2 linked regions of the Nodosilinea sp. FACHB-141 genome follow. The protein of the gene in region 2 interacts with the protein of the main gene of each other region in a pairwise test. Links are inferred from orthologs where the notes say so. Each region holds a gene or a part of one and is shown on either strand. Other genes may lie near its edges.

Region 1 (15,171 bases), on a different replicon or contig from region 2:
GGGCGCTGTTTTGAGTAATAGTAGCCAGGGTATCGCCCGCCTGCACATAGTCGCCGACTTTAAGGGACACATCGCCCAAAAAGCCTGCCACTGGAGCTAACACCTGCTTAAAGCCAACATCTGCCTGGCTGACATCCACCTGGGCCTGGGCCTGTTCAAAGGTTGAGAGCGCCTGCTGTAGCTGAGCCTGGGCAGCTCGCACATTTTCTGAGGCCTGGCGCTGGGCAGCCTGGGCAACGTTTAGCTGGTTTTGGGCATTGTCCAACTCTTGACGGCTCAGCGCCCCCGCTCCCACTAGGCGTTCGGTGCGGCCAAAGTCAGCTGCGGCTAGCTCGACATCGGCTTGGGCACGGGCTAACTCTGCCTGAGCCGCATCGACTTGAGCCTGAGCAGCATTGCGCCCAAACCCAGCCGCCTGGGCAGCCGCCTGGTTTGCCGCCACCTCAGACTGCACCTGGTTGGTGCTGAGCTGCACCACAGGCTGCCCCTTGGCAACAGCACTGCCAGAGTCCGCTAGCACCTGAGTGACGCGGCCTTCCACCTCTGGTTTGAGCTCAATGCGCTGCTCAGCCTCTAAAGCCCCAACGAAATCAGAGCTTTCCTCAAAGGTACCGGGCTGAAGCTCCTGCACCTGCACCTGCACCGCTTGAGGGCCGGCCATGGCGTCTGGTGCCGGTTTACTACAGGCCGCTACAGCTAGTGACAGAGTGAGAGCGGCCCCTAAAACCTGTCGCGATCGACGAGTATTCACTGGCAGCATAGGGTAACTAAACTTTGAGTGCTGGTTAGACATCGGATGCCATTGCTTAATGGTAGTTCAGAGGACCTAAAGTCATAGCGTCGTCACCGCCTAAGCCAACAAACGACGCCTCGTCGTCTCGAATCCGTTGAGAAGTTGAGAACAGTGTTGCTCAATTGAGCGAACGTAGCGAACCTCCGTCGGTGAGGTAGAGCTTTAACATGTCAATCAGCAGCCGGGCATGGTCACGAAACGAGCAACTCTGGGGTTCGTAGATGCGGTGCAGCAAAATGCCATCTACTACGCAGCTAAGGAAACGTACCAACTTTGGATCGTCTAGCCCTAGCAGGGCAGTTATCTGCTGCTCGCTCTCTTGCCAAACCCCATGAAATACCTCGGTTGGAACACCGCTCTCTCGGTGCTGATGCTGATAAAACTCAATCCAAATCAGCATTTTCTTGCTTAAAAAGTCTTCGTTTTGAGCGACATACTCTAGGGCGGCCTCTACACGGCCCAATACACACTTTTCTTGGCTCGCAACGGCGATCGCGCTTTGAATATCTTGCAGCGTAGTTTCACGCACCAGTTGCTCAAACAGCCCTTCTTTACTGGGAAAGTAGTGATAAAGCGTGCCTGTTGACACCCCCAGGCCCTGGGCAATTTGGCGCATGGTCAGCGCAGCGTAGCCCTTTTCAGCAAATAGGTCAAAGCATTGGGTCAACAGCTCCCTGCGGTACTCGTCATGGTCAACGATTTTGGGCATACACGCTCAGGCGCTGCGGCCTACCTCATAAGCAGCTTCAAAAGCCTATCCCATCACCGCAAATTTTATGTTGGACGATCGGTATAAAAACAATAGCCCCTTTATTCGGCCTTGTAAACCCTTTGTATCTGGTGGCCTACAGGTGTTCTTAAAGGTTTTTGGTGGCCTGCTAGCGGCCTCAAACTCCAGCATAAAGCAGATTTTTAGAAGCTAGGCAGTTGTACTCAACGGAGCCCTAAGCGGCCTAGGGCAAGGTCGCATCTTTTAATGCTTAGATGTTGCTTTTCCCTATAAATGTGTGTGTTTGGTTTAGAGCCTAGACATTGGCCCAGATTTGGCCTTACATGGGCATGGATTAAGGATTGGCTTAATTATTTGCACACCGCTGGCCATAGGCTTTCCAAGCCTTTTTCCAAAATTGTTGGCAGGCCGCCCACCCGCTGCAGAGCATTTTTATAGAAAGGGCAAGCTCTTTAAAGGCAAAAGCAGGTGTGGGGTTCATTCATCAATAGGTACGGGAAAGCAGTACAGGTGCAAAATCTGCTAGCAAGGTCAGCATTTCGCTATCAGGTCTTCTGGCCGTCTTTTCTCAATATTTTGACTGTGGGTCGTTCAATTAGCCCTGGGTTGCCACAACGGCTCAAGACCCAACGCCCAAGCCAGAGTCGAGAGAGGTTGTCCGGTTTGGGGATGCTATGGGAAAGCATCCGTCCTGAAGCGCTCGATAATTATGTCGGTTATGGGGAGGCAAATTGAACATTTATAAGCTTAAGCTTCGACGACTAAAACCTCGCAATTTGAGACGAGAGTGGCTATCCAACCCCAAGGCAGACATTATGGCTGGGGCAGTGGTAGGACTGGCACTGATACCGGAGGCGATCGCGTTTTCGATCATCGCCGGAGTCGACCCCAAGGTGGGGCTTTATACCTCGTTTGTGATTGCGGTCACTACCGCGTTTCTAGGTGGACGCCCGGGGTCAATCTCAGCTGCTACCGGGGCCATGGCCCTACTGATGATTGATCTAATGCGAGACTGGGGATTAGAGTACCTGTTGGTGGCTACCCTCCTAACCGGCATCCTCCAGGTAATTTTTGGGGTACTAAAACTGGGACGCCAGATGCGCTACGTGCCTCGGGCAGTGATGGTGGGCTACATCAACGCCTTAGCAGTGCTGATTTTTCTGGCCCAACTGCCCCAGCTCACCAATGTCCCCCCGGCAGTGTATGCGATCGCAGCCCTTTCCCTAGTCATTATCTATGGCTTACCTCGGTTAACCAAAGCGGTGCCCTCGCCCCTAGTAGCCCTGTTTGCCATGACAACCGCAGTAATTGCCCTCGGCATCGAGGTGCCCACCGTGGGCGACATGGGCGAATTGCCCACCACCTTGCCCATTTTTGCCTTACCCAAAGTACCTTTTACGCTCGAAACCCTGCGTATTGTGCTGCCTTACTCCCTAACCATGGCAGTGGTAGGCTTGTTGGCCTCGTTTCTCACCGCCTCACTGGTAGATGAGCTAACCGATACCCCAAGCGACAAAAACCAGGAGGCCAAGGGCCAAGGTATTGCCAATATCATCACCAGCTTTTTCGGCGGCATGGCTGGCTGCGGCATGATCGGCCAATCAGTGATCAACGTACAGTCGGGCGGACGAGGACGCTTATCTACTCTGTGCGCTGGAGTGTTTTTGCTGTTTGCTATTCTTGCCCTCAGCGGCTGGGTGCGTCAGATGCCCATGGCCGCCCTAGTAGCGGTAATGATTATGGTCTCAATTGGCACCTTTCGGTGGGCCTCGTTTCGCGACATGGCGCGCATTCCGCGCAGCGAAACAGCGGTAATGCTGACCACTATGCTAGTGACCATTTTCACCCGCAACTTTGCCTTAGGAGTAGCCACAGGCATTGTAATGAGCACAGTATTTTTCTCGCGCAAAATTGCCAGGCTAGTATTTGTTGACAAGGTGCTACACGATGATAGTAGCCACCGAATCTACAGCGTATCGGGGCAGATTTTTTTTGTGTCTGTCGATGAGTTTTTAGAAGCCTTTGACTTTAATGAATTTGTCGATCGCATCACCATTGACCTAACCCACGCTCACCTCTGGGATCAAGGGGCTGTTGCCGCCCTAGATAAAGTGGTGAACAAATTTCGCCGGGCCGGAGCAGAGGTGGAAGTGGTAGGACTCAACGAGGCCAGCGCTACCCTAGTGGAAAAACTAACCCCCCATAGCCAAGTCAATCGATCTCTACCCAAGTCGCAACCCGAAAGTCAGTTATGAAGCGCCTCCTACTGTGTACAGACGGCTCAACATATGCCCAGAGCAGCTACCGCTATGGGGCCTGGTTTGCCAAGCAAGGAGGAGCCAGCATAGACGTACTCTACGTCAGCGACAGTCGAGACGAGGTCATTGCAGAGACCACTGATCTCAGCGGTAGCATTGGCCTAGGAACCTCAGAGAGCTTACTTAAAAAGCTAGTCGAAGTAGAACACGAGCAGGCTAAGCGCAATCACCAACAAGCCAAACTAATTTTGGCCGACGCCCAACAGGCCATTGCCAATCACGGGGTTAAGTCAATACAGCTGCTCCATAAAACCGGTTTTTTGATTGACCACTTAGAAACTTTAGAAGCCAACGCTGACCTGATTGTGATCGGTAAACAAGGGGAATCAGCAAACTCTACCTTGGAGCATCTAGGCACCAATGCCGATCGCATCGTGCGCAGTAGCACTAAGCCCTGTTTAGTTACACCTCAGGAATTTGTTCCTATAGAACGCCTGTTAGTAGCTTATGACGGCAGTTCTACTGGAAAAAGCATGTTGACTTTTTTGGCTAACATACCTGGTCTCCACCATCTCGAAATTCACCTGCTAATGGCCGCCAGGGCTGAGTCAGACATCACTACAACCGAGTGCATAGCCGAGGCAGTGTCGTTGCTGCACCAAGCTGGTATTAAGCCCGTAATAACCATCCTTCCCGAGGAACCCGAAAAGTCGATTTCTCAATACGCTAGAGAGCAAGACATTAGCTTACTACTGATAGGTGCCTATAGTCATCGTTCAATTCTTCATACGGCCATTGACAGCACTACAATCCAGCTGTTGAGAAGCAGTCAAATTCCGGTACTGCTATTTCGATAGGTTGGGCTGCTTCTATTCAAGTTTTCATCAAATAACAGATCATGCAAATTAAAAATTGCGGCTGTAGTTGACTTAAACTTTCGAGATCGTCTTTAAAGCAGGCTTTTCCCAAAATAGACAAGGGGTAAATAGACTACTGCATAAGCAATTCCTCCGTTTTACAAACCATTGTTATACTAAACAACTCCCAGAGTAGGCACCTTCGCCGGAATAGAGTAATAGAAGCTATCGTTTATTAGCTGTACAAGGTAGGCTCTATAATCACTTTTGGCTAGAGGTTTGGCTAAACAATAAAGTTGTTCACCAGAAATATAGCCTTTCTGATAAGCAATTTCCTCTATACAGGCGACCTTCAAGCCCTGACGTTCTTCTAAGTTCTGCATAAGCTAGACGCTTGCCCACTGGCTACCATCACCAAGCAATTGTTCAAATAAGGGTGGCGAATCAGGGGTAGAAATTATCAAAATTTTTTGGATGCCAGCTAACATCAATACCGACAGAGGATAGTAAATCATCGGCTTGCTGTACACATGTATAAGTTGCTTATTTACCGTGAGCGTAAGGGGGTAGAGACGAGTTCAGTCCTACCGGCTAGGATGATACCATTCATAGGAAGTGCTCCAAAAAGTTTGTGAAACTATTGATGAGAGTTTGTCAGAAGTTCTATTAGTTTTCAACCAGCCGACCCGAATAATTATCGTGAATCCAATCATGGTAATCATCGGATTGCGCTTGTTTAACCCAGTCGACATTTTTGAGATACCACTTAACGGTCTTCAACAGGCCGCTATCAAAGCTTTCCTTAGGTTTCCAACCTAATTCAGCATGAATTTTTTTACAGTCAATGGCGTAGCGTTTGTCATGCCCAGGACGATCTGTAACAAAGGTGATTAATGAAGAATGTTTAATGTCAGATTTGGGTGCTAGCTCATCTAGCAAAGCACAAATGGATTCAACTACAGAAAGATTAGTCTTCTCATTAAGACCACCAATGTTATAGGTTTCACCTATATTTCCCTGTTGAATGACTTGATAAATTGCATTGCAGTGATCTTCAACATAAAGCCAATCCCTAATGTTTTGGCCATCTCCATAAATCGGCAATGGCTTGCCCTCAAGGGCACTGAGGATAGTCAAAGGAATTAGCTTTTCCGGAAACTGGTAAGGGCCATAGTTATTCGAGCAGTTAGTGGTAAGTGTAGGTATTCCATAGGTGTGATGATAGGCTCGGACTAAATGATCCGATGCTGCTTTACTCGCAGAGTAAGGACTATTAGGTGCGTAAGGAGTGGTTTCACAAAACGGTGCATCTTCAGGGCCGAGAGAGCCGTAAACTTCATCGGTAGAAACATGGAGAAAACGAAACGCTATCTGGTCCTCTGGCGACAGCTCATCCCAATAACTACGAGTTGCTTCTAACAGTCGAAAAGTACCTAGAATATTAGTCTGTATGAATGCTTCGGGTTCAACGATGGAACGATCAACGTGGCTCTCCGCAGCAAAATTTAGAATGACATCAGGACGATGGCGAAGCAAAATACTAGAGACTAGCTCGAGGTCGCCAATATTCCCGTGAATAAGTTGGTAGCCCGGATCATTCTTTAAAGTGTTCAGACTATTAGGATTACTAGCATAGGTAAGCTGATCTAGATTAATAATGTTAGCCCACTGTTCTTCTCGGGCCTTGAGGACAAAATTAGAACCGATAAAACCAGACCCACCAGTAATCAAATAAGTTTTCATACGCTATTCATTGGCGTTACAGCTAAGTGATGGCTTTTGCGGTAGTAATGCTAGGACTACTGCAAATTCCGTTTGGCCTGACACTCTGTAAGGCAGTACATCGTCACCACTGCTTTACATGCTTTATAAGCATATTGGGCATCGAGGTAGTTGATTCCGTTGTTACAGCTGCCGCAAATGCTCAGTCACTAAGAATAATGCGTTTTGCAATTACCCTTAACAGAGAGAAGTTTGCAGTGTGATTTGTGACCAGCCGTCCATTTAAAGTCTCTAAAATCCTAGTCGAGCGCTGATGGTGGCCAGCACCGACTCGCTAAGCGCGTTGTAGTCGTAGCCACCTTCAAGGCCAAACAAAATTTTGTCGGTGACGTTTAGGCACTGGCGGGTAAAGAGGCCAAAGTCTTTGGGGGAGAGGTTGACATTGGCTAGGGGGTCAGCGGCGTTAGCGTCATACCCAGCACTAATGACGAGCAAGTCGGGGGCGAAGGACTTGAGGAAGGGAATTACCTTTTGGTCAAACTTTACCTGATAGTCGCCGCTGGCACTACCGGGGGGCATGGGCAAGTTCAAGACATTTTGGTGAAAGCCAGTTTCGCTGCTCTGGCCTGTGCCGGGGTAGGCGGGAAGCTGGTGGAGAGAGCAGTAGGCGATCGCCGCGTTTTCCTCTACTAAAGCTTGGGTGCCGTTGCCATGGTGCACATCCCAATCGAGGATGGCAACGCGATTAACCGCAGATTGTTCTAAAGCATAGTGGGCTGCGATCGCCGCATTGGAGAACAGACAAAAGCCCATGCCGCGATCGCGCACCGCATGGTGCCCCGGTGGCCGCGCCAGCACAAAGGCCGAGTGCCCCGTTTCCAGCACATAATCGACGCCGTCGAGCCAGGCGCTCACCGCCAACCGCGCTACGGCGTAGCTAGCCTCAGACACCACAGTATCGCCGTCGATGTGGCCACCGCCCGAGTGGGCAATTTCCCGCAGAGCTGTGACATAGCGGGGGTTATGAAGCTGGGCGATCAGGGTATCTACATCCCGCTGGTTCACTGGGGTGGGTTCGCGCCAGTCGAGGTGATCGGCCCAGGCAACTGTCTCTAAAGCAGCCACAATCGCTTTCAATCGCCCCGCGTTTTCGGGATGGAAACTGCCGGTATCGTGGGTCAAAAAATCGGGCGAATAGATAACGCCAAAATCGGCCAGGGTGAGAGCGTGGTGCACGGCAAAGTCAGGGGTGGTGAACTACTACGAATTAAGGATGCAGCCGGGGCGGTAAAACGTCGCTAAATCAAGCCTCTTGTGCCCCTACACCCACCATAGCGCCTGCTGATTTGAACCGGAGAATTCGTGCTAAAATATAACTCACATGAGTCCGCAAAAAACATGCTGATTAAGCGCTATTCAGCACCACTCGGTGCGAGGGTCTGACTAGCGCTTTGTTGTTCGCAAATTCGGAGTTTTTTAGCCTATGGCAACCCCAGAAGAGCGTATCGTCCCCACGGATCTGCGCGTTGAAATGCAAAGCTCTTACCTGGAATACGCCATGAGCGTGATCGTGGGTCGGGCGCTGCCAGATGCAAGGGACGGGCTCAAGCCAGTGCATCGCCGCATTCTCTATGCTATGCACGAGCTGGGTTTGGCTGCCGATCGCCCCTTTCGTAAATGCGCCCGTGTAGTCGGAGAAGTGCTAGGTAAGTATCACCCCCACGGCGACACAGCGGTGTATGACGCCCTAGTGCGCATGGCTCAAGATTTCTCTATGCGCATGCCGTTGATCAACGGCCACGGCAACTTTGGTTCTATCGACAACGACCCGCCAGCGGCGATGCGATACACCGAGTGTCGTCTGCAATCGTTGACCAGCGACTCGCTGCTGCAAGACATCGAGTCTGATACCGTCGATTTTGCCGACAACTTCGACGGCTCCCAGCAGGAGCCGGTGGTCATGCCGTCGCGGCTGCCCCAGCTGTTGCTTAACGGCTCCTCGGGTATTGCCGTGGGGATGGCGACTAACATTCCGCCCCACAACCCGGGTGAGCTAATCGATGGCGTGATTGCACTGATCAACAACCCCGACATCACTACCGCCGAGCTGATGGAAATCATTCCCGGCCCCGACTTCCCCACGGGCGGGCAAATTTTGGGTCGCAGCGGTATTCGCGATGCTTACATGACCGGGCGTGGCTCTGTCACTATGCGCGGTGTGGCCAGCATGGAAACCATCGAGCACCGGGGCCGGCCCGATCGCGAAGCCATCATCATCACCGAGTTGCCCTACCAGACCAACAAGGCGGGGATGATCGAGCGGATCGCCGAAATGGTGAACGAGCGCCGCCTGGAAGGGATTTCGGATATTCGAGACGAGAGCGATCGCGACGGCATGCGCATCGTGATCGAGCTGAAGCGTGACGCCTACCCTCGGGTGGTGCTTAACAATCTCTATAAGCAGACGCCGCTGCAAAACAACTTTGGCGTCAACATGCTGGCCCTGGTTAACAGCGAACCTCAGCTGCTTGGCCTCAAGCGCATGCTGGAGGTCTTCCTTGAGTTCCGCGAAGAAACCATTGTGCGCCGTACCCAGTACGAGCTGCGCCGGGCCCAAGAAAAAGACCACATTCTTCAAGGCTATCTGATTGCTCTGACGAATTTAGACGCCATTATCGGGCTGATTCGTAGTGCGGCCGATACCCCCGCAGCCAAGCAAGAACTGATGGATACCTACAGTCTGTCAGACTTGCAGGCCGACGCCATTCTGCAGATGCAGCTGCGTCGCCTCACCGCGCTTGAAGCCGACAAAATCCAGCAGGAGCACGAAGAGCTGGTCGCTAAAATCACCGACCTGGAAGATATTTTGGCCCGTCGCGAGCGGGTGCTCGAAATCATTACTACCGAGCTGGGTGAGCTCAAGGCCAAGCACAACAGCCCCCGCCGCACCATCATTGAAATGGATGATGCGGAACTGACCGACATCTCCCTGATTGCCAACGAGCAGGTGGTCATTCTGGTCACCGACCAGGGCTACATCAAGCGCATGCCGGTAGCCACCTTTGAGGCTCAGAGCCGCGCCACTCGAGGCAAAGCCGGGGCCAAGATGAAGGAAGATGACGGCGTGCAGCACTTCATTACCTGCTACACCCACGACTACCTGCTGTTCTTTAGCGATCGCGGCGTCACCTACGCCCTGCGGGCTTATCAGATTGCCGAAGGTTCTCGGACCTCGCGGGGTATGCCCATTGTGCAGATGCTGCCCATTCCTAAAGAAGAGGCGATTACCTCGGTGCTGGCGGTGCGCGAGTTTACCGACGAGGAATACCTGGTGATGCTCACCCAGGGCGGCTTTGTGAAGAAGACGGCTCTATCCGCCTTCAGCAACATTCGCACCAACGGGTTGATTGCCATTTCCCTCGAAGAGGGTGACCACCTCAGGTGGGTGCGCCTAGCCCGCAACACCGACAGCATCTTGATCGGCTCGCGCCGGGGCATGACCATTCACTTTAAGGCTGATGACGACCAGCTGCGGCCCCTGGGTCGCCCCACGCGTGGGGTGCGGGCCATGGCTTTGCGCAACGGCGACGAGCTGATCAGCATGGATATTCTGCCTAGCCAGGTGGTGGAGGCGGTGGTGCAAGCCACAGAGGCAGGCAGCAACAGTGACGATGACGACGATATCGTGACCAACGGCAGCGAGGGTGGCCCCTGGGTGCTGGTGATTACCGCGTCGGGTCTGGGCAAGCGGGTGCCGGTGGCTAAGTTCCGCCTGCAGAACCGGGCGGGCATGGGCCTGATGGCGATTAAGTTCCGCAAGCGTGACGACGCCCTGGCCTCCCTGCTGGTGGTGGGCGAGGGCGATGAGCTAATGCTGGTGACTAACCGAGGCATTATCATTCGCCAGCGGGTAAACGATATCTCGATTCAGTCGCGCCCGGCGACCGGTGTGCGGTTGCAGCGGCTCGATGCAGAGGATGCGATCGCCGCCGTCGCTGTCGTGCCCCCCGCCCTGCAAGAAGAACCCTTCGAGGACACGGTGGAAGCGATTGTAGAGGCGATCGAGGAGGCTACCGAGGTATCCACCGAAGTGACCCTTACTGAGGCATCCACCGAAGCCGCTCTTGAGGAACCAATCTAACTACTGCCCCGCCCTGGGGGAAGGAAGTCGCCATGGTGGATCTGGGGTTAACCCACATTGCCCTGCCCGTTGCTGACATAGAACGAAGCATTGCGTTCTATAGGGCCTATGCAGCGATGGAGGTGATCCACCACCGCGTCGATCAGGCGACGGGGGTCAAGGTTGTGTGGCTATCTGACCACACGCGCCCCTTTGCGATCGTGCTCATTGAGCAAGCTGAGGTGCAGCCCCTACTGACACCCCTAGCCCACTTGGGAGTTGGCTGCAAAAGTCGCGAGGCGGTGGATACCCTGTGCAACCTGGCCCGGCAGGAGGGTTGCCTACTGCAAGATCCGCAAGATTCTGGCTACCCGGTGGGCTACTGGGCCTTTTTGCGCGACCCCGATGGCCACACGTTGGAACTCTCCTATGGGCAAGAGGTTGGGCTAACCGTGGAGAGTAGCTGACGCAACCTTAGGCTGCTTGGTCTGTAGCTACGGCGGTGGCAGTTAGGGGAATAACCATGGCATCGTTAAGTGGGAGGTTGAAACTATCCCACCGATGCAGATATTGAGTCAGGTGATGGTCGCCTTGGGCAATGCGATCGCCCACCATTCGCCGCACCCGCTCTTCTTCCTCCATGAACTGCTCCTCGTTAAAGAACCCAGCGAACCGCGCCGTCCGCAGCCATAGCAGATAGGTACTCAGCGCATCGAACTGACTCTGCGCCGCGATCGCTCGCAAATCCCCCTCAACCCACCAATCCACCACATCATGGGGTTGCGCCCCCACCTGGCCCGGAATCCCCATCGCCGCCGCTAGTTCGTGCAGAGTAGGTGTAGCAATCCCCCAGCCGCTGAGAATACTTTTCAAATCAATATGGGCATCGCCGTGGCGGCTAAAGTAGTCGCTGCCCCAGCCCTTATCGGCCCGGCGGCAAAACTCTGCTGCCGAGACACCTGCCACCAGTCCACGCTGAAGCAAGATTGGCAGGTCAGCGGTTTGAGAATTAAAGCCCACCAGCTGAGGATGGTGCTGCCCCAAATAGCCCAGAAAAGTAGAAATCAGTTCGCCTTCATCCATCAAGCGATCGATCTGTCTGGGCAAAGTGGTTAACCGCAGGCTAATCTCCCCGTTGTTTTGCTGCTCTCGCACCACCGCCGAGACAGCGACCACACGGCACAGTGCCGTTTTAAGATGAGGCCGAGGTTTTTCTGCCGTAGCTCCAGCCTTAGCCCACATCACCTCAAACACCTCAACATCCGGTAGCGCTGCGGGCAGGCCATACACTCGCCGCCCCGATGTCGGGTCAGGCACCCACTCCAAGTCAAAGGCGCACACGTGCCGACTGACGGATTTAAACATGGCTGCTCCCTGGGCTGCGTTAAAGACTTACCTAGGCCGCTGCCCAGGCGCTTCTTTAAGCATTCCCAGCGCAATTAGATAAGCAGCTAGGGCACCTGCCAGGCCCGCTGATGGTAATCGTCGGGTTCGGGAAAGAGATCTACGGGTTCGCCATGGTGGTGATGTCCGTGATCGTGAGCCTGTCCGTGGTCATGGCCATGCCCGTGATCGTGAGCGTGTCCGTGATCGTGGCCGTGCTGACCACCCCCGGCAGCCAGGCGGAATTTACACATTTCGCAGTTCATTGCTACCTGGCCCAGGTGGGTTTCAATTTCGCGATCGCGCAAAATCTGCATCAACTGAGGATGGCTACCCATCTCCGGCAGGTAGCTCACCAGCTGTTCTGGATGGGCCGCCTGCTCCTGCTCACAGATGCCCATGATTTTCTTGATCAGCACCCCCGTAAAGAGGAAGTAGGGCAGCACAATCATGCGTTTTGGCTCATACATCCTGGCGCGGCGAAATCCCTCTTCTAGGCGGGGATGAGTAATGCCAATAAAGCAAATCTCAACTGTTTTGTAGCGGCTGCCTTCCCACACAATGCGAGCCAATTTATAGACATCGCCATTAGCATCGGGGTCGCTGGCTCCTCGACCCACAAACAGCAGCACCGTGTCTTCGCGAGCAATATTGTTGGGATTGAATCGAGGCGTATCTAGCTCCGCCAGCCGCTCCTGCCAAAGCTGAATAATGGCTGGGGTAATGCCAAAGTGGCGACCGTAGTGAAAGGTTACCTGAGGGTGACGCTGGCGAGCCCGATCCAGTTCGTTGGTGACATCAAACTTGTTGTGGCGAGCGGCAAAGAGCAAAATTGGCAGCACCGAAATATCGGTGTAGCCCTTCTCCACACACAGATCTACCCCGTCTTGAATCGTCGGTTCTGTTAACTCTAAAAAGCAGGGAATTACGGGGCGAGAAGTGTCGAGTTTTTGGTAGGCAGCGGCAAATTCTAGAACGCGATCGCGCCCCTCCGTGTCTCGACTACCATGACCCACCAGCAACAGCGGTCGCTGGGTCGGTAGCGGCGACCAAGTGCCCGTCGCGCTGGGCGAAAAATCGTTGGGGGTAGTAATAATTGGTGCGATCGCCATAGGTGCTCAAAGTGCCGCAGTGATACTAAATCTAACCCTCAGTCCAGCTTAACGATATCACTGGTGAAAATTTGGCCCACAGCGGCCTAGGAGCAAACGCTAACCTAGACCCAGTTCATCCCTCAAAGCCAAATTGACCGTTGGATAATTTAAAGCCAGGGCAAGATAGCTATAAAATCGCAGCCAGATAAAAATCAGTCTGCCTGGTTATCTTAGCCCAGGCCAGAGCATAGAACCATCCTGGGGGTGGGCATTAACACGATGGCAGAAACTACCGATGAAAAGCAGGAAGCCCAGCACGAGGGTCAGGGACCGGCACTGCGCGAACGCCTGCGCGGCCACCTAGACACCACCGACACGATGCCTGGTCGGATAGTCAACGGCGCGATCGTGCTGCTGATCTTTACGTCGGCCGCCATTTTTGTGATCAAAAGCTACCCCATCTCTCCTGCCCTAGATGAATGGCTGGACTGGCTCGACTGGCTGATCGTGCTGGCCTTTACCCTCGAGTATGGTTTGCGCCTCTGGACAGCCCCGCGCCCCTGGCAGTACGCCTTTAGCCTCTACGGCCTGATCGACCTGATTGCCATTTTGCCTTCTTGGATTGGCGTCTTTGACATTCGCTTTTTGCGCTTTTTTAGATCGCTGCGAATTTTGCGCTTAGTGCGAATCTTCAACGACCGGCTCTGGTTTGGCCAAGTAACCAGCACAGACAGCCTCATCTTAATTCGTATTTTGCTGACGTTAGGAACAATTGTTTTTATCTACTCCGGCCTGATCTTTCAAGTTGAGCATCCCAGCAACCCCGAAGAATTCGGCACCTTTTTAGACGCGCTCTATTTCGCTGTGGTCACCATGACCACGGTAGGCTACGGCGATGTCACCCCCATTTCTGAAGCCGGGCGGGGGCTCACAGTGATGATGATTCTTACCGGCATCGCGCTCATTCCTACTCAAGTCAGCAGCCTAATTCGCCAACTGGGCCAAGTCGGTCAACACCGCCCCTGCGCCAGCTGCGGCCTAACTCTGCACGACAACGATGCCCAATTTTGCAAACGTTGCGGTACTCTTCTAGAGCCCTAGTTAGGCAAGCCCTTCAGCCGCGCTGTTGCCTCAGTAACGAAACATAACGATTATTGAAAAAACAAATATGCCTTTTGCCGGATACGGTCTTTCCGGTACAATGACCACCCAAAAGCCCCGTCAGCTCTGTCCTCGGTGCTGGCTGCGCAGTTCATACGTTTTTGTCAGCCTCACCCCTGAGCCTGTCTAGCCCATCTCAGTTAGGACGCTCCATGACTTCTGTGCTCCATCGCCCCACCGACGACGCCAAGCTGTCCGGTCTTCCCGAAGACGTCAAGGCTAGACTACAAGACCGCTTCAAACTTGTAGTGCCCGCCCGTTCCGCCGCCGACCCTTCTCCTGCCCCCGTGCTCGACGCTGCTCCTCCCCAAGACACCTCTGTTCAGCCCATCGTTTCCCTCAACAACGTTGAGAAGGTCTATGCCAACGGCAGCAAGGCGCTGGCTGGCGTCAATCTAACAGTCAATCCCGGCGATTTTCTCTTCGTCACCGGCCCGTCGGGCTCGGGCAAATCAACCCTACTCAAACTGCTCTACGGCTACGAGCGCCCCACCAGCGGCAACATTCTTGTAGGCGATGAACCGATTTCTGACCTGCGGGGCAACCGCCTAGCGATGATGCGCCGCCGCATCGGTGTCGTATTCCAAGATTACAAGCTGATTCCTAAGCGCACTGTGGCCGAGAACGTAGCCTTTGTGCTGTGGGCCCAGGGTTTTACCCGCAAAGAGATTCATCGCCGCCTCTGGCCGACTCTCAAAATGGTGGGTCTTCAGGGCAAAGCCCAGTGCTTCCCCGACGAACTCTCTGGCGGTGAGCAACAGCGAGTGAGCATCGCCCGCGCCGTAGTCAGCACCCCACCCCTGCTGCTGGCCGACGAGCCCACCGGCAACCTAGATGCGGAGAACTCCCTTCAGGTAATCAAGATCCTCAAAAAGCTCAACTCCATCGGCATCACTGTCATCGTCACCACCCACGACGAGCACCTGGTGCGCATTTCTAACCATCCCGTCGTGCAGATTAAGAATGGCCGTCTGCATCACCTGCGCCGGTAGTTTACTTTCCTTAACATCAACAGGTGTGCCTTATCCAATCAATAGGATAATGATCAGAGCT
Region 2 (14,833 bases):
CGTGGCCTGAAAGCTGGCGGCTAAGTCGGCTACCGGTAGGGGATCAACCCCATCCACCTTTAATTTGTCCACTAGTCGCAGCACCGCTGTCTTCAGCCCGCTAAAGCTAGAGTCGTAGGGGTGGAAGCCCCCCTCGGGCAGCGAAATATTGCCCTCAGGCAGCGGGAACGCTTGAGGGTTGCCAGTCTGGGCTAGCCGGTCGATGATGGGGCCGCCGGGATAGTCCAGTCCCATGAGGCGGGCTACCTTATCAAAGGCTTCCCCAGCAGCGTCGTCACGGGTTTGGCCTAGGGTCTGGTACTGGCCACAGCCTTTAACATAGATCAGGCTGGTGTGCCCCCCCGACACCAGCAGGCACAGGTAAGGGGGCTCCAGATCAGGGCTGGCCAGATAGTTGGCGTAGATATGCCCCTCCAGATGGTGAATCCCTAGGAAGGGCTTGCGGTGCACCATGGCCAGGGTTTTGCCCGCTGTTAGCCCTACCAGTAGGGCGCCTACTAGGCCTGGGGTGCAGGTGGCAGCGACCCCATCAATGGCGGTCCAGCCCAGTCCAGCTTGGTCTAGGGCCGCACTGATACTGTCCCCCAGCGTGGCGACATGGTGTCGCGAGGCTACCTCGGGCACAATGCCACCGTAGGGTTGGTGAATGGCAATCTGCGAAGCAACGACGTTGCTGAGGACGGTGCGATCGCGCACCACCGCCGCCGCTGTTTCATCACAGCTAGTTTCTATTGCTAAAATCGTCGCCATGGGGGTTGTGGTTGGAAGAGAACTAGAGTAAGTCGCGAAAGCGAATCAGAGTAAGGCACGCCGTAATTTGTAGAGATGTAAACACCCCACCGATCTTAGCTTTACGGGGGTTCGGCCGCGAGGTATTATGGCGACCAAGTTGGGTGAATTTTTGTTCAAAAAACTTAACTTTACGTTCAAATCGCCCTAGTTTCTTCGGTAATTAAAAGGAACAGTTTATGCGACGGTTTTTTGCTGTAGCACTTGTAGTGTTTCTCTGGTTTGGGTTTGCTGCCCCGGCTTCTGCTAGCCTGGCTGGCGACAACGTAGCAGGCCTTACCCCCTGTGGTCAAAACGAGGCATTTCTGAAGCGAGCCGCTGGTGCCAAGACCGAATCGGCCAAAGCTCGGTTCGATTTTTATGGTAGCTCTACCCTGCTGTGTGGCAGCGATGGCCTACCCCACTTGGTGGTAGACGGTGACCTGGCCCATGCTGGTGAGTTTCTAATTCCTAGCCTGTTGTTTCTCTACATCGCTGGGTGGATTGGCTGGGTAGGCCGCGCCTACCTAATCACGGTACGTGGTGACAAGAATCCCGAAGAAAAGGAAGTCATTATTGAGGTGCCCCTGGCCATCAAGACCATGTTAACTGGGTTTGCCTGGCCGCTACTTGCCTTCAAAGACATTGCTAGCGGAGCTATGTTTGCTAAAAACGAAGAGATCACCGTATCTCCTCGCTAGGTAAATCTCCGCTGACCCCCAGAAAAACGACTCCCCAGAATAACGACCCAGGAGAATTAGACCATGAACAACGGCCTGCCTCGGTATTTGTCAACTGCCCCGGTGCTGATTACCGTGTGGATGTTGATTCACGCCGGTATTTTGATTGAGTTCAATCGCTTCTTTCCTGACTTGCTGCTGCACCCCTAAGGAAAGACCTCGCGAGGCTGACCTTGCGAACTTGATGGAGAGATGGTTTCTGGAGACTTAACGGCGTCTAGAAACCGTCTTTATCTAATTGCTGTGATCTTGTTTGAGTTGGAGAAACTTCCCCCATGACAGACCTCATTCAGCCCGCTGGGGATCCGCAAATCGGCAACCTAGAAACGCCGATTAATTCCTCTGCGTTTTCAAAGGCTTTTATTGGCAATCTACCCGCTTACCGCAAAGGGCTTTCCCCCCAGCGGCGCGGTTTAGAAATTGGTATGGCCCACGGCTATTTCCTCTACGGCCCCTTTGCTCTACTTGGCCCCCTGCGCGATTCTGAAATTCCTGGCCTAGCTGGGTTGCTGAGCGCGGCGGGACTAGTGGTGATTTTGACCGCTTGCCTGTCGATTTACTCGGGTTCTGGCCTTAACCACTCCGTTACTAGAGCCACCACCCCGTTCACCCCTCCCGCTAGCCTCGAAACCGATGAAGGCTGGAGCGAGTTTGCCGGTAGCTTTTTAATCGGCGGCATTGGTGGGGCTACCTTCGCCTACCTGCTAGCGGCTAACTTGCCTATTCTGACCACCCTAGTCAGCGGCGGCCACAGCTAAGCTTGCCTCTGTAATCTCTATTCTGTAAGCGCTAGGGGCGATGGACTACAATCCGTCGCCCCTGGCCTTTTTAAAGGAGCCTTTCAAAATAGACGGCCAGGGATGATATGTAGAGCGGGAAAAATCACTCTCTCGATAGAGCTTTGTGGGCTAAAGTTCTGGAGTCGAGCTAAGGGAACCATGCTCGAGCTACTGCTAAATGCTGTTCTACAACGGTCCGATCGCCTCTACTGCTGCCTCCACCGCTAGAGCCACGTGTGTCCAGTGGGTGCCACCCTGGCAGTAGACGATGTAGGGCTCCCTCAAGGGACCATCAGCCGACAGTTCTGAGGTGCTGCCGTCGATAAAGGTGCCCCCAGCCATCACCAGCTCGCTCTCGTAGCCAGGCATGGCACCAGGTACGGGTTCTACGTAGGCGTCGATAGGTGAACGCTGTTGTACAGCCTTACAAAAGGCGATTAGTTTCTCGGGCGACCCCAGGCGAATGGCCTGGATCACGTCGCGCTGGGATGCACTGGGGTCTGGATTGACGGGGTACCCTAGGGCAGCAAAGGTGGCCGCTAGAAGATAATTGCCCTTCATGGCTTCACCAACCATTTGGGGAGCTAAGAATAGTCCCTGATAAAGCAGGCGGTTGAGGTTGAGGCTAGAACCACCGCTGGCCCCAATGCCAGGGGCGGTAAGACGGCAGGCGGCCGCCGCAACTAGGTCGGCCCGACCCGCGATGTAGCCACCGGTGGGGGCAATGGTACCACCGGGGTTTTTGATCAGCGATCCGGCCATAAGATCGGCGCCAACGGCAGTAGGCTCACGGTCTTCTAAAAATTCGCCGTAGCAGTTATCGACAAAACAGACAACGGTGGAATTCTGGTCTTTTACCGTAGCCACGATCTTTTCGATTTCGGCTATGGTGAGGGATGACCGCCAGCTGTAGCCGCACGATCGCTGGATGTGCACCAGTCGGGTTTTTGGCCCCACTGCTGTTGCTAGGGCATCCCAGTCGAGGGTGTGGTCAGCGGTCAATGGTAACTCTCGATAGGACACTCCAAACTCGGCCAAGGATCCCTGGCCTTTGCTCCGTAAGCCAATTACCTCTTCAAGGGTGTCGTAGGGAGTGCCTGCTACGGCTAGCATTTCATCCCCAGGGCGCAGCACGCCGTACAGGGCGCAGGCGATCGCGTGGGTGCCTGAGACAAACTGCGATCGCACCAGGGCGGCCTCCGCCTGCACTATGTCGGCAAAGACGCGATCGAGGGTGTCACGTCCCAGATCGTCGTGTCCGTAGCCCGACACGCTGTTAAAGTGGTGACTTCCCACCCGATGCTGTCGAAATGCCTCTAATACTCGCGCTAGATTTTGCTTGACCTGAGCGTCAATTCCATAAAATATTGGAAGAAGGGTCGAGTCAGAGGGCATCATCAGGTTTGATTGTTGCAATGGTTAAATTTTTTCGTTAAGAAACAGGGGTAACTATTGTCCCCTACATTTACTCTGCCTGAGCAAAATTCTTACTGAGGATTCCTGCTGGGGCGCTTGTCCAAAATTCTGAGATTTTTGCATGACTGCTGTAACTACCGAGCGTTTGTCCCGCGATTGGGTCACCCTTGGCTTCATGATTTTTGTCCACAGCATGGCGGCCCTGGCGTTTCTGCCCGCTAACTTTTCCTGGGCGGCGATCGGGGTAGCACTGCTGCTCCACTGGTTCACCGGCTGCCTGGGTATTACCCTGGGTTGGCACCGACTGGTGTCTCACCGTAGCTTTACGGTGCCCAAGTGGCTAGAGTACTTTTTCGTTTTTTGCGGTACCCTGGCTTGCCAGCACGGCCCAATTATGTGGGTCGGCCTACACCGCCACCACCATGCTTACTCTGACCAGAGCCTCGACCACCACGACTCTAACAAGGGTTTTTGGTGGAGCCACATGGGCTGGATGCTGCGCGACGTGCCGGCCCGCCACGAGGTTGACCGTTTCATCCGCGATATCAAAGACGATCGCTTCTACCTGTTCTGCGAAAAGTATTTCCTGCTGCTTCAAGTTGGCCTCGGCGTAGTGCTCTACGCCCTGGGCGGCTGGCCCTTTGTGCTGTGGGGCATCTTTGTGCGGCTGGTGGCGGTTTACCACTGCACCTGGTTGGTGAACAGCGCCACCCACAAGTTTGGCTACCGCAGCCATGAAACCGAAGACAAATCGACCAACTGCTGGTGGGTAGCCGTGCTCACTTACGGTGAAGGCTGGCACAACAACCACCATGCCTATCAGTACTCGGCCCGCCACGGCCTGAAATGGTGGGAAGTTGACATGACCTGGATGACTATTCGCCTGCTCGAAACAGTCGGTCTGGCCAAGAAAGTCAAGCTAGCTGGCTCTACTGAAAGCTAGATAATCGGTTCTAAACCAATAAAAGCAGGGTTAGTGCAAGTGCTGACCCTGCTTTTTATTGCGGTGCCAGCAGAATTCTTCAGTATTTCGCTGGCATCAAACTCCTCAATGCTTCTTTGAACGGCTAAACGACTTAATAAATAACTGAACCTAAAGTCAGTTGTCTGAGTTTAAGAAAAAATCGCAGTTTCAAATTACCTACGCAAATTTTGACGGCTAGCTGGTCTAACTCGCTTAGTTTTTAGGAAACTTACAGGTGACCTCGATTTTGAAGTCACCGTCAATGGAACCCTTGGCCAGCATGGGAATGCCGGTATCGGCGTTGATTTTGATGCCAAAGCTGAGTTTGAGGTCTTCGACCTCAGCCCCGGCTAGGTTTTTGAATGCCCCCAAGGCGTACACCGTGTAAGCGCGAATGGTTTGGTGAACCGTTTGAAGCTGGGCATTAATAGGCGCCGACAGACCCCGGGTTGGTTCGCTGGGTGGCCAACTATAGGTCTCACGAGTTGCGTTGGGGTCGTAGGAGCGGGGTGAAGGTGGCGGAGAAGGTGGAACGGCAGGGGGAGTTGCAGTCCTGCTGTTGGTTTCTACAACATCGGTTTCTACGTAGATGGTGTAGCTGGTTCCGTCATCATCTTCAAGCACAATCGGTTGAATCGTCGTCATAGATTGCCCCTAGACCCATGATCCACAGGATACATTCGCTCAGGGATAACTATCCCGTTAATTAGGGAATTGCTGCATCTCAACGACACCGAGGTTTCTTAGAAGCGCTCCGTCACGTTGTTTACGCTAGTTCAATCCATGCCCGCCGAGGGCACATAGTCAGCATGCCCTATCCCAAGCTTGATACTGGCTATTTACTCTAGATATCCAGGTCTTCTAGCTTCATGCGGGAGCCATAGGTTTCAATGAACTCGCGACGGGGAGCGACGCGATCGCCCATCAGGATCGTAAAGATGCGATCGGCCTCGGCGGCGTCTTCGATCTCCACCCGCTTCATAGTGCGGGTGGTAGGGTCCATGGTGGTTTCCCACAGCTGCTGGGGCATCATTTCTCCCAAACCCTTGAACCGCTGCACCGTGTAGTTGGCGTTGGCCGGAAACTCGTTGGTAATTAAGTTCTGCAGCTCGCGCTCGTTATAGCAGTACCAGTGGTTGCGACCCCGCTCCACCTTGTAAAGGGGTGGGCAGGCGATGTAAATGTAACCCTGGTCGACCAGGTCGCGCTGGTAGCGGTAAAAGAACGTTAGCAGCAGGGTGCGAATGTGGGCTCCATCCACGTCGGCGTCGGTCATCAGGCAGATGCGGTGATAGCGCAGCTGCGATGAGTCAAACTCCTCGCCGCGAATGCCCATGCCCAAGGCGGTAATCAGCGCCTGGATTTCAGTATTTTTGTAAATCTTAGAGTCTTCGGTTTTCTCAATGTTGAGAATTTTGCCCCGCAGCGGCAGAATGGCCTGGAAGCGGCGATCGCGTCCCTGCTTTGCACTACCACCGGCTGAGTCGCCTTCCACAATAAAGATTTCCGACTCGCTGGGGTCACGGCTACTACAGTCGGCCAGTTTGCCCGGTAGAGTAGACGACTCTAGCACCGACTTACGGCGCACCAGTTCCCTGGCTCGGCGAGCGGCCTCGGCGGCATTAAAGGCTTGAATGGCCTTCTCTAAGATGGCGTCGGCCACATTGGGATGGAAGTCGAGATACTCAGTTAGGGCTTCACCCACTAGAGAATCGACAATGCCCCGCACCTCGGTGTTGCCTAGCTTCGTTTTAGTCTGACCCTCAAATTCGGGGTCGGGCACCTTCACCGAAATAATGGCCGTCAGCCCCTCGCGGATATTTTCCCCTGCCAGGTTCGAGTCAGCATCTTTGCGCTTGTTGCGCTTGCGGCTGAAGTTGTTGAGAGTGCGGGTCAGCACCGCCTTCAGTCCCTCCAGGTGGGTACCGCCGTCGATGGTGCGAATGTTGTTGGCAAAGCCCAGCAGGTTGTCAGAATAGGCGTCGATACACCACTGCAGCGCGGCCTCTACCTGCACCCCATCGCGCTCGGAGGAGATGTGAATGATCTCATCGTGGATGGGCTGCTTGTCGTTGTTGATGTACTTGACGTACTCAATGATGCCGCCCGCGTAGTGGTAGGTCGAAACCTTGGGCTGGTCCGACTTAATCACGTCTAGGCGGTAGTCGGTGAAAATCACCTGAATGCCTGCATTCAGGTAGGCCAGCTCACGCAGGCGGCCGCACAGGGTGTCGTAGTCAAACTCAGTGCCGTTGTGAAAAATCTCGGTGTCGGGCAAGAAGGTGACCGAGGTGCCCTGGCGCTTTTCGGCAATTTTCTCTGCCGACAGCTCACCGATAGGCACACCGCGCTCAAATCGCTGCTTGTGCTCCTTCCCTTGGCGCCAGACGGTAACTTCAACCCACGCTGACAGGGCGTTGACCACCGAGATGCCCACGCCGTGAAGGCCTCCAGACACCTTGTAGCCGCCACCGCCAAACTTGCCCCCGGCGTGAAGCACAGTCATCACCGTTTCGAGGGCTGACTTGCCGGTGCGGGGGTGAATGTCGGTAGGAATGCCGCGCCCATTGTCGGTGACGGAGACCGAGCCGTCGGCATTGAGGGAAATATCGATGCGATCGCAGTGGCCCGCCAGCGCTTCGTCTACGGAGTTATCAACAACCTCGTACACTAGGTGGTGGAGTCCACGGGGGCCAGTGCTGCCGATGTACATGCCTGGACGTTTGCGAACAGGCTCAAGCCCCTCTAGAACCTGAATCTGATCGGCACCGTAGTCAGTTGTCATACTGTACGCTCCAAAAATGGGCTCTAAGCCACCCGAATGCTCGCCAGGTCAAAACACCTAGAAATTATAGCACAAAGCAGCCACAGCGGGCTCTAAGGCAACGTCAGCTCAAGAATAAACTAGGGATGCAATCACCTAAATTTCCCCAGCTAGAATCGTCGTTCCAGGAGACGGAGAATAATAGTTCAATTGTACCATTTTTATGGGTGATTGGCGGCGCTACGGCAACGGGCAAATCGTCTTTAGCAATCGCCCTAGCCCAGCGCCTTCAAGGGTGCATTCTCAGCGCCGACTCCCGACAAGTATATCGAGAGTTTGATATTGGGACGGCAAAACCTTCGGCATTCGATCGGCGGCAAATTCCCCACTACCTGATGGACATCTGTGACCCGACCGAAACCCTCACCCTAGCCCAGTACCAGCGCCAGGCTCAAGATTTAATTCACACCTTTCACCAGACGGGTGCTGTGCCCATGCTGGTGGGTGGTACAGGGCTTTACATAGATGCGGTGGTGAAAGGATTACATATTCCGCCCGTGGCTCCCCAACCCGCCCTGCGCCAGCAGTTAGAGGCCCTGGGGCAGCCCCACTGCTATGCCCTACTCAAAAGCCTGGATGCAGCTGCGGCCCAACGCATTCATCCCAACGATCCGGTGCGTACGGTGCGCGCTCTGGAGGTGTTCTATGTCACTGGCCAGCCTATGTCGACTCTTCAAGGAGAAGCGCCTCCGGCGTATCCGGTGCTTTACCTGGCCCTCGACTGTGATTCCCTCTCGTTGGAACGCCGCATTGCTCAGCGCACCCAGGCAATGATTGAGGCGGGATTTGTGGATGAGGTGACACATCTGCTGGAAAAATACGGCCCGGAGCTGCCCCTGCTGCAAACCCTGGGCTACGGCGAAATGCTGCGCTACGTGCAAGGGGATGTTTCTTTGGCGATCGCCCAGGCCGACATCGTGCAGCACACCCGTCAGTTCGCCAAACGCCAGCGCACCTGGTTTCGCAACCGAGCCACAGTGCAGTGGTTTGATGCCGATGCCAAAGATTTGGTAGAGCAAGTGTGGGATTGGTTCAAAGAGCGCAGGGATAGCTATCCGTTGCCCTTGAATTAGTCAGGCAAAGACGACGCTCCTAGAGCGGCAATAGCACGCTAGACAGCGTCCCTAGTTCAAATACTCTGCCAACTTGCTAAAGCTCTTCATCGGCTAGCTCTTGCTCGTCTACGGTCAGTTCTAGGGCAATGGGTGTGACCTCTTCCGTCACCGCTTCAATCAGCACAGGCTCGGCTTCGGTCTCCTCCTGTTTAACCTCCAGGTTAAGGGGAATGCGAAGGGGTTCGGGCTGCTCCTGCTCCATTTCCATGACGGGCAGCGATTCAACCAGATCATCGAGGGGGCGGGGAATGACCATGACGGCGTGGAGTTCGCCGATGCGCTCGGCTTCGTGCATGCCGGCTTCGATCGCGATCGCCACGTTGGGCAGCGACCCCCGAATCAAAATGGTGCAAAGGCCTTCGCCAATCGTCTCGTGGGACATCAGCTGCACATCGGCAGACTTGGTCATAGCATCAGCGGCTCCCACCATTGCCGGAAAGCCACGGGTCTCCAGCAGGCCAATAGCCTGACTGCCCATCTTGCCGCCGCTCTCGCCCCGCAACTCGTCCCAACGGGCGCAGATAGGCAACACTGCTTCCAGGTTGGGTAACGGGCGCGGAATCAGCGTTGAAGAGACAAACTGACCAAAATCTTGGGCGGTTTTAATCCCAGCCTCTACCGCCATGCGCACGTCGGAAATGCCCCCCCGCACGATCGCAGTGCAGTGCCCACCGCCGGTCTTTTCATAGCCCACCAGCAGAACATCGGCGGCCTTTAGCATGGCGTCGGCTGTACCAACCACCGCCGGGAAGCTCTCCGTTGACACCATACCCAAGGCCGCGCCGCGATACTTGTCGCGCTGCTGGGCTTCTTTTTGACCTGGCGCAGGGGTCGCCAGGGTCAACCGCTTGGGCGTGCCAGACTTGAGGTCAAGGGGCGAGGCTAGTTTGCCGTCGGGTTGCATAGGGTGCCTCTACACAGGGGTGTCTGCCTCTCCATTCTAGGGCCTGTCCTCTGAGCTAGCGCCATTGAGCGAATGACGCTGGGGAAATAGCGTAGCTAGTAGGCGATTGACCTGGGTTTTGCCGTAGACGGAGGATCCGTTTTGCCCAGCAACGTTTTGCCCAACACTGTTTTGAGCACTGGCGTTTTGGGCAATACCGTTGGGGATATTGCCATTCTGAGCGGCTCCAACAGTAGTGTGGCCCGATCCGTTGAGGGCATTCCCCGTAGTGCCTAGGTTGCCAGCAGACCCGTAGACGTAGCTACTAGTGCTAGGGGCAGCCCCGTTAGATGCAGGCTCCTGGTCAGAAGAGGCCTGCGTTGGATCGCCCAGCAAAGACCCCGGTGCGATCGCCTGGGAGGCCCCAATTGTTGGGTTGATGAGGGTGCTATTGGCTCCAATACAGGTGTGCTGGCCAATGGAGCCGTGACCCACTACCAACACACCGCTGCCTAAGCTCACCCCCGGCTCAATCACCAGGTCGCCATGGTGGACCTGTATCACCACATCGACCCCCAAACAGACACCTGCGGAGATCACCAGACGGCAACCGGAGGCTGCCCCCAGCAGTACCCCAGGTGCGATCGCCACTCCAGGCGCTATATCCACATCTCCCTGGATGTAGCCATTGGTAGGCTGGGTGATCACCTGGGCGGGTACTGCCACGGTCAAAGGTTGGATGAGAGGTCTCTAGGGTCGCTGGATAGTGGCTTCATGCACTCGTTTTTTCACCTTCGGATCGATGCCCACCAGGCGTACGTATTGGCCAGAGTGGTTGCGCAATTGCGACTCTAGGGCGTTGAGTACATCCGAGGCCCGACTTCCCTCTAGAATGCCGGCGTTTTGCCAAGCACCGCTGCGGTAGCGGCGCACATCAGCATGCTCAACGCTGAGGCGATAGCCCTGGTTGAAGAGCCGCTGCACCTGCTGCACAACCTCCTGGGGAAGACCGCCCATGGGAGCTGCTCCATTGCTGGTCGGAGCACTGGAACTTGAGTAGGAGGGCGATGGGGCCGATGGGGCCGACTTCGAGCCCGGACGCTGCACAGTAACCGCGGCCACCCGCCGCTTGGCTCTGGGGTCAATGCCAAATACCCGCACGTACTCGTTGGGGTGCTCAGCTACACAGGCATTGATAGCGCCCAGGACTTCTCCCTCGCGGTTGCTAGTAATGGTCTTGCAGGAATGCCAAACATTGCTGTTGTAGTGGCGCGCATCTGCATGCTCCGCCCCCACGTGGTAGCCCTGGCTGAGCCACTGGCGCACCTGCTGAGCGACATCACCGCCAACTTGAGAACCGCCGCTGGGGCTAGGGGCCGAGGCATAGGAGCTGCTGGAAGAACCACCCGATCGCGAACTAGCCGCCGCGGATTTGCCGTCGGGGCGCTGGATGGTGATGGGGGCAACGCGGCTCTTCGCCTTGGGGTCAATGCCAAACAGGCGCACATATTCGCCCGAATGCTCAGCCAAACAGCGCTCGAGGGCACCAAAAACCTCACCCTCGCGGGATGACTGAATGGGAGAGCAGGTCTGCCACACGTTGCTGCTGTAGCGGCGAGAGTCGGCATGCTCGGTGCCAATCCGGTAGCCCTGACTGAGGTACTGACGCACCTGCTGCACCACCTCAGGCGACAGGGGGCCGCTGGCCGCGGCTGGGGCCGGACGATGGCCACCGTTGTTGGAAGGGCTGGAATAACTCGAATGAGAAGGCGCTGAGCCGCTGTTGGCGACAGATTTGCCATCGGCTCGCTGAATGGTGATGGGGGCGACCCGCTGCTTTGCCCTCGGATCGATCCCGAACATGCGCACGTACTCGCCTGGGTGCTGGGACAGACAGTTTTCGATCGCAGCCAGTACCTCAGACTCTCGCTGGGACTGAACTGGGCTGCAGGTCTGCCAAACGCCACTGCGATAGCGGCGAGAGTCGGCGTGCTCGGTACCAATGGTGAAGCCCTGGGCCAGGTACTGACGAACCTGCTGGACAACGTCGGGGGGTAGCAGTTGAGAATTCATAGTGCCTAATCCATCGCGTTCGTTTGAGTGTGCTGTGGTATGTAGAGACGCTGTGCTAGCTGACCCACCCAGGGGGGGCGCATGGCCGGGCGTTCCTGCAAGTTCCCTAATTAGGGCAATATCAATGGGGCCAACGTCGCGGAGGGCATCGGCCTGCTGCTGCTGGGTAATTACTGACCCCGAAGGAATCAGCTTGCCGGGCGGCACGTCCACGTCCTGCACCAGGGCGTGCATCATAACGACGCACCCGGCTCCCAATCGAGCATTGAAAAGAGTTGAGCGAAAGCCAATAAAGCAGTCGGCACCAATGTAGACCGGACTCTGCACCAGCACTTTGTGGGTGAGGATAGCGCGATCGCCTACCCAGACCGCCCAGGGGCTGCGATCGTCCCCCAGCACCTGTCCCTGGGCACGACCATATACTGTGGCTCCCTCCTGCAGGGTGCTAGCGGCACCGAGCCGCACGGCGGCACCAGGGTCGGCCCGAACTACCGAGCCAGCAGCCAAAACTGCTCCAGGCTCGACAAGAACCTGGCCCTGCACCTGGGCTAACCCATGCACCCGAGCCGACGACCCAGATGACTGCTGCGAACCCCATGCCTGAGTCGGAGATGCCGCTGGTGTGCGGATCGCCATTGCCGTACGTCCTCCCAAAAAACCCCAACTAACTAGCTGCTCAACCACAGAAATGAGCTAGTTGTAGGGAGAGTGTAGTCTTTGCCCGCGCTAGCTGAACTGGATCGCCCAGTGTGGAAGAAACCTAGCTAGCTAAAATCATCTCGCTTGTTGTAGAGATTGCCGCTGTCGAGACTTACAGTATCAACAATGGCAACCACCGCCGCATCCACAGGACGATTTTCGTAGCCGCGCTGCTGGCGGGCCCCGCTGCCCTGGGTAATCAACACCCATTCGCCGGGGCCAGCCCCTACCACATCGGCGGCCACTGTATAGTCAGGCAGTAAGTCGCCGGTTTCGCTAATGAGTTGCACTAGTAAAAACTTTGTGCCACTCAAGCTAGGCTCCTTGCAGGTGCTAACTACCGTGCCACGAACCTTAGCCAAGAGCATAGTGACTTATCTGCCGTAGGGGCGAATGCCGCTGACGCTCTCTCTAAACTGCTCTACCGCTTCGGTGTAGCGAATGGGCAGAACGAATTCCAGGTTTTCGTGGGGACGAGCGATGATGTGAGTAGACAGCACCTGGCCGCCATTGACCCGCTTCACGTTCTCAATACCAGCGGCGACCGAGGCCTGTACCTCAGACACGTCGCCGCGAATGATCACGGTAACGCGGCCGCTGCCAATTTTCTCATAGCCCACTAGGGTAACCCGGGCCGCCTTTACCATCGCGTCGGCAGCTTCCACCACAGCGGGGAAGCCCAACGTCTCGACCATACCAACTGCAATTGCCATGCTTTTATACGCCTTTTTTCAGAGAATACAGGAGTTCAAACGAGTGCTGAATTAGCCTTACCCCAAGCCAGGCCCACCAGCCCAGCAGATCCTTAAACCTTAGAACGAATAGGTCTCAAAAAACCGTACGTCTAAGGCCTAGCTGCGAAACTGCTCTACCGCTTCGGTGTAGCGAATGGGCAGAACGAATTCCAGGTTTTCGTGGGGCCGAGCAATGATGTGAGTCGATAGAACTTCGCCGCCATTGACTCGCTTCACATTTTCAACACCAGCGGCTACCGAGGCCTGTACCTCAGACACGTCGCCCCGCACAATCACAGTGACACGGCCGCTACCAATTTTTTCGTAGCCCACCAGGGTAACCCGGGCCGCTTTTACCATTGCGTCAGCGGCTTCTACCACAGCCGGAAAACCCAGCGTCTCAATCATTCCCACAGCAATCGGCATAGTCGAAATCTCCTTATAAATTTAGACAACCCTGGGTTTACCTAACGCACTTTGCCTGCTGTTCAGGCGCAAAAAAGCGTCCCAAAAGATGACAAGCCGGGAATCACCGTTGGGGAAGCAAAAACTTCAGATTGCCCAAAAATTCTTGATGACAGATTAAGCATAGGTGTCCGTAGTCACTTTTGCAATATAAGCCCCAATGATTGTTGCTAATGTTGAATATTATTAAAGCTAATGAGGCAAAGGTTTTTTTCTCGTAATCAATCCATAGGTTAGCAGTAGTGCTTGCTCACTTACGGCTTGGTCTTGGGGCTCTACTAGATCGGTGGGTGGTAGAAAGTGTAGGTTGTTCTAGCGTGTGCCTAAGCTGGGTAGGCTGCCCAAATCTCTAAATTTATTGATCCTCAGTACGAATGCCCTAGATTGGGTTGTGATTTCTAATCGATCGCTTCAGAAGTCTTTATTAGGTTAGCCCCTCAAAATCATGGCTTTTGGGCCGACCCCCTCAGGGAATCAGGTAGAATAGCAAAACGCTTTGAATATAGAGGCAACGAGGCTTAGAGTTTTGCCCCGCCAGCTTTGGGTAGGGCCGTGCTCAACTTGGTGATTTTCTAACCGGTTGGGGCTGATGGGTTGACCGTCGGCTTCAGGTCTGATGCCGCAGGCTGCGCTTTGATTTAGCTCAGCTGTCAGCAAGTTGCTGCGGCTATAGGTAACTAGCTGTGACGGCACGAGGTGCGATCGCGCCGCCAATCTGTCGAGCCAGAACTGCTGAATTTAGGCCGCCGTGGCCTTATTATTTGCTGAACCATCGCCGTTGGAGATAAGCATTTAAGGTGTTGTCAGAGAACGTCGGGATAACCCAATTTTTTGTTGAGACCAGCTGGCTGCTGCCGATGTATGGCCTCATTGGGGCGCTGCTATCGTTGCCCTGGTCCACGGGGTTGATTCGCCGCACCGGCCCTCGACCATCGGCCTATCTCAACATTGTGATGACTCTGGTGTCCTTTGTTCATGGGCTCATGGCCTTTCGCGGCATTTGGAATCAGGGACCTCAGGAACTGCTGTTTTCCTGGTTTGACTTTGCCGATCTACACCTCACTCTAGCCCTCGACATCTCGGTGCTCAACCTCGGTGCCCTAGAGCTGATTACAGGCCTCAGTCTGCTGGCCCAAGTCTTTGCTCTAGGCTATTTGGAAAAAGATTGGGCCCTAGCTCGCTTTTATTCCCTGATGGGAGTTTTTGAATCTGCCATGAGCGGGCTGGTGTTAAGCGGGTCGTTGTTTGTCTCCTATTCGCTGCTGGAGATGCTGACGCTGTCGACCTACCTGCTGGTGGGTTTTTGGTATGCCCAGCCCCTGGTGGTAACCGCCGCCCGCGACGCTTTCTTAACTAAGCGTATTGGTGACGTG

Evidence for each region.
Region 1: the proteins of gyrB (region 2) and gyrA interact in binary tests that used the Escherichia coli proteins (3 or more experiments, as listed by UniProt). The link is inferred for Nodosilinea sp. FACHB-141 from one-to-one orthologs.

Annotation. Positions count from the first base shown.
Region 1 is NZ_JACJPP010000021.1:275,383-290,553, forward strand. What follows is about bases 7,485-10,701. They hold gyrA (DNA gyrase subunit A), read left to right. Parts: upstream 7,485-7,843; coding sequence 7,844-10,501; downstream 10,502-10,701. Other genes in these bases: H6F59_RS22175 (histone deacetylase), read right to left, coding at 7,485-7,596; H6F59_RS22185 (VOC family protein), read left to right, coding at 10,534-10,701. In the rest of the region: H6F59_RS22145 (efflux RND transporter periplasmic adaptor subunit), read right to left, coding at 1-760; H6F59_RS22150 (TetR/AcrR family transcriptional regulator), read right to left, coding at 912-1,502; H6F59_RS22155 (SulP family inorganic anion transporter), read left to right, coding at 2,339-3,778; H6F59_RS22160 (universal stress protein), read left to right, coding at 3,775-4,638; rfbB (dTDP-glucose 4,6-dehydratase), read right to left, coding at 5,305-6,381; more of H6F59_RS22175, read right to left, coding at 6,652-7,484; more of H6F59_RS22185, read left to right, coding at 10,702-10,947; H6F59_RS22190 (hypothetical protein), read right to left, coding at 10,955-11,845; H6F59_RS22195 (sirohydrochlorin chelatase), read right to left, coding at 11,932-12,975; H6F59_RS22200 (ion transporter), read left to right, coding at 13,237-14,058; cell division ATP-binding protein FtsE, read left to right, coding at 14,271-15,110. UniProt on the Escherichia coli protein: A type II topoisomerase that negatively supercoils closed circular double-stranded (ds) DNA in an ATP-dependent manner to maintain chromosomes in an underwound state.
Region 2 is NZ_JACJPP010000011.1:371,672-386,504, forward strand. What follows is about bases 4,983-7,861. They hold gyrB (DNA topoisomerase (ATP-hydrolyzing) subunit B), read right to left. Parts: upstream 7,453-7,861; coding sequence 5,512-7,452; downstream 4,983-5,511. Other genes in these bases: H6F59_RS10295 (CU044_2847 family protein), read right to left, coding at 4,983-5,312; miaA (tRNA (adenosine(37)-N6)-dimethylallyltransferase MiaA), read left to right, coding at 7,578-7,861. Also shown: tRNA (adenosine(37)-N6)-threonylcarbamoyltransferase complex transferase subunit TsaD, read right to left, coding at 1-750; H6F59_RS10270 (Photosystem I reaction center subunit III), read left to right, coding at 969-1,469; psaJ (photosystem I reaction center subunit IX), read left to right, coding at 1,533-1,658; H6F59_RS10280 (photosystem I reaction center subunit XI), read left to right, coding at 1,784-2,266; H6F59_RS10285 (methionine gamma-lyase family protein), read right to left, coding at 2,474-3,685; H6F59_RS10290 (fatty acid desaturase), read left to right, coding at 3,825-4,646; more of H6F59_RS10295, read right to left, coding at 4,881-4,982; more of miaA, read left to right, coding at 7,862-8,564; H6F59_RS27585 (BMC domain-containing protein), read right to left, coding at 8,641-9,510; H6F59_RS10315 (hypothetical protein), read right to left, coding at 9,547-10,215; H6F59_RS10320 (ribulose bisphosphate carboxylase small subunit), read right to left, coding at 10,240-12,198; H6F59_RS10325 (EutN/CcmL family microcompartment protein), read right to left, coding at 12,327-12,629; H6F59_RS10330 (carbon dioxide-concentrating mechanism protein CcmK), read right to left, coding at 12,636-12,974; H6F59_RS10335 (carbon dioxide-concentrating mechanism protein CcmK), read right to left, coding at 13,113-13,421; H6F59_RS10340 (NAD(P)H-quinone oxidoreductase subunit F), read left to right, coding at 14,279-14,833. UniProt on the Escherichia coli protein: DNA gyrase negatively supercoils closed circular double-stranded DNA in an ATP-dependent manner to maintain chromosomes in an underwound state.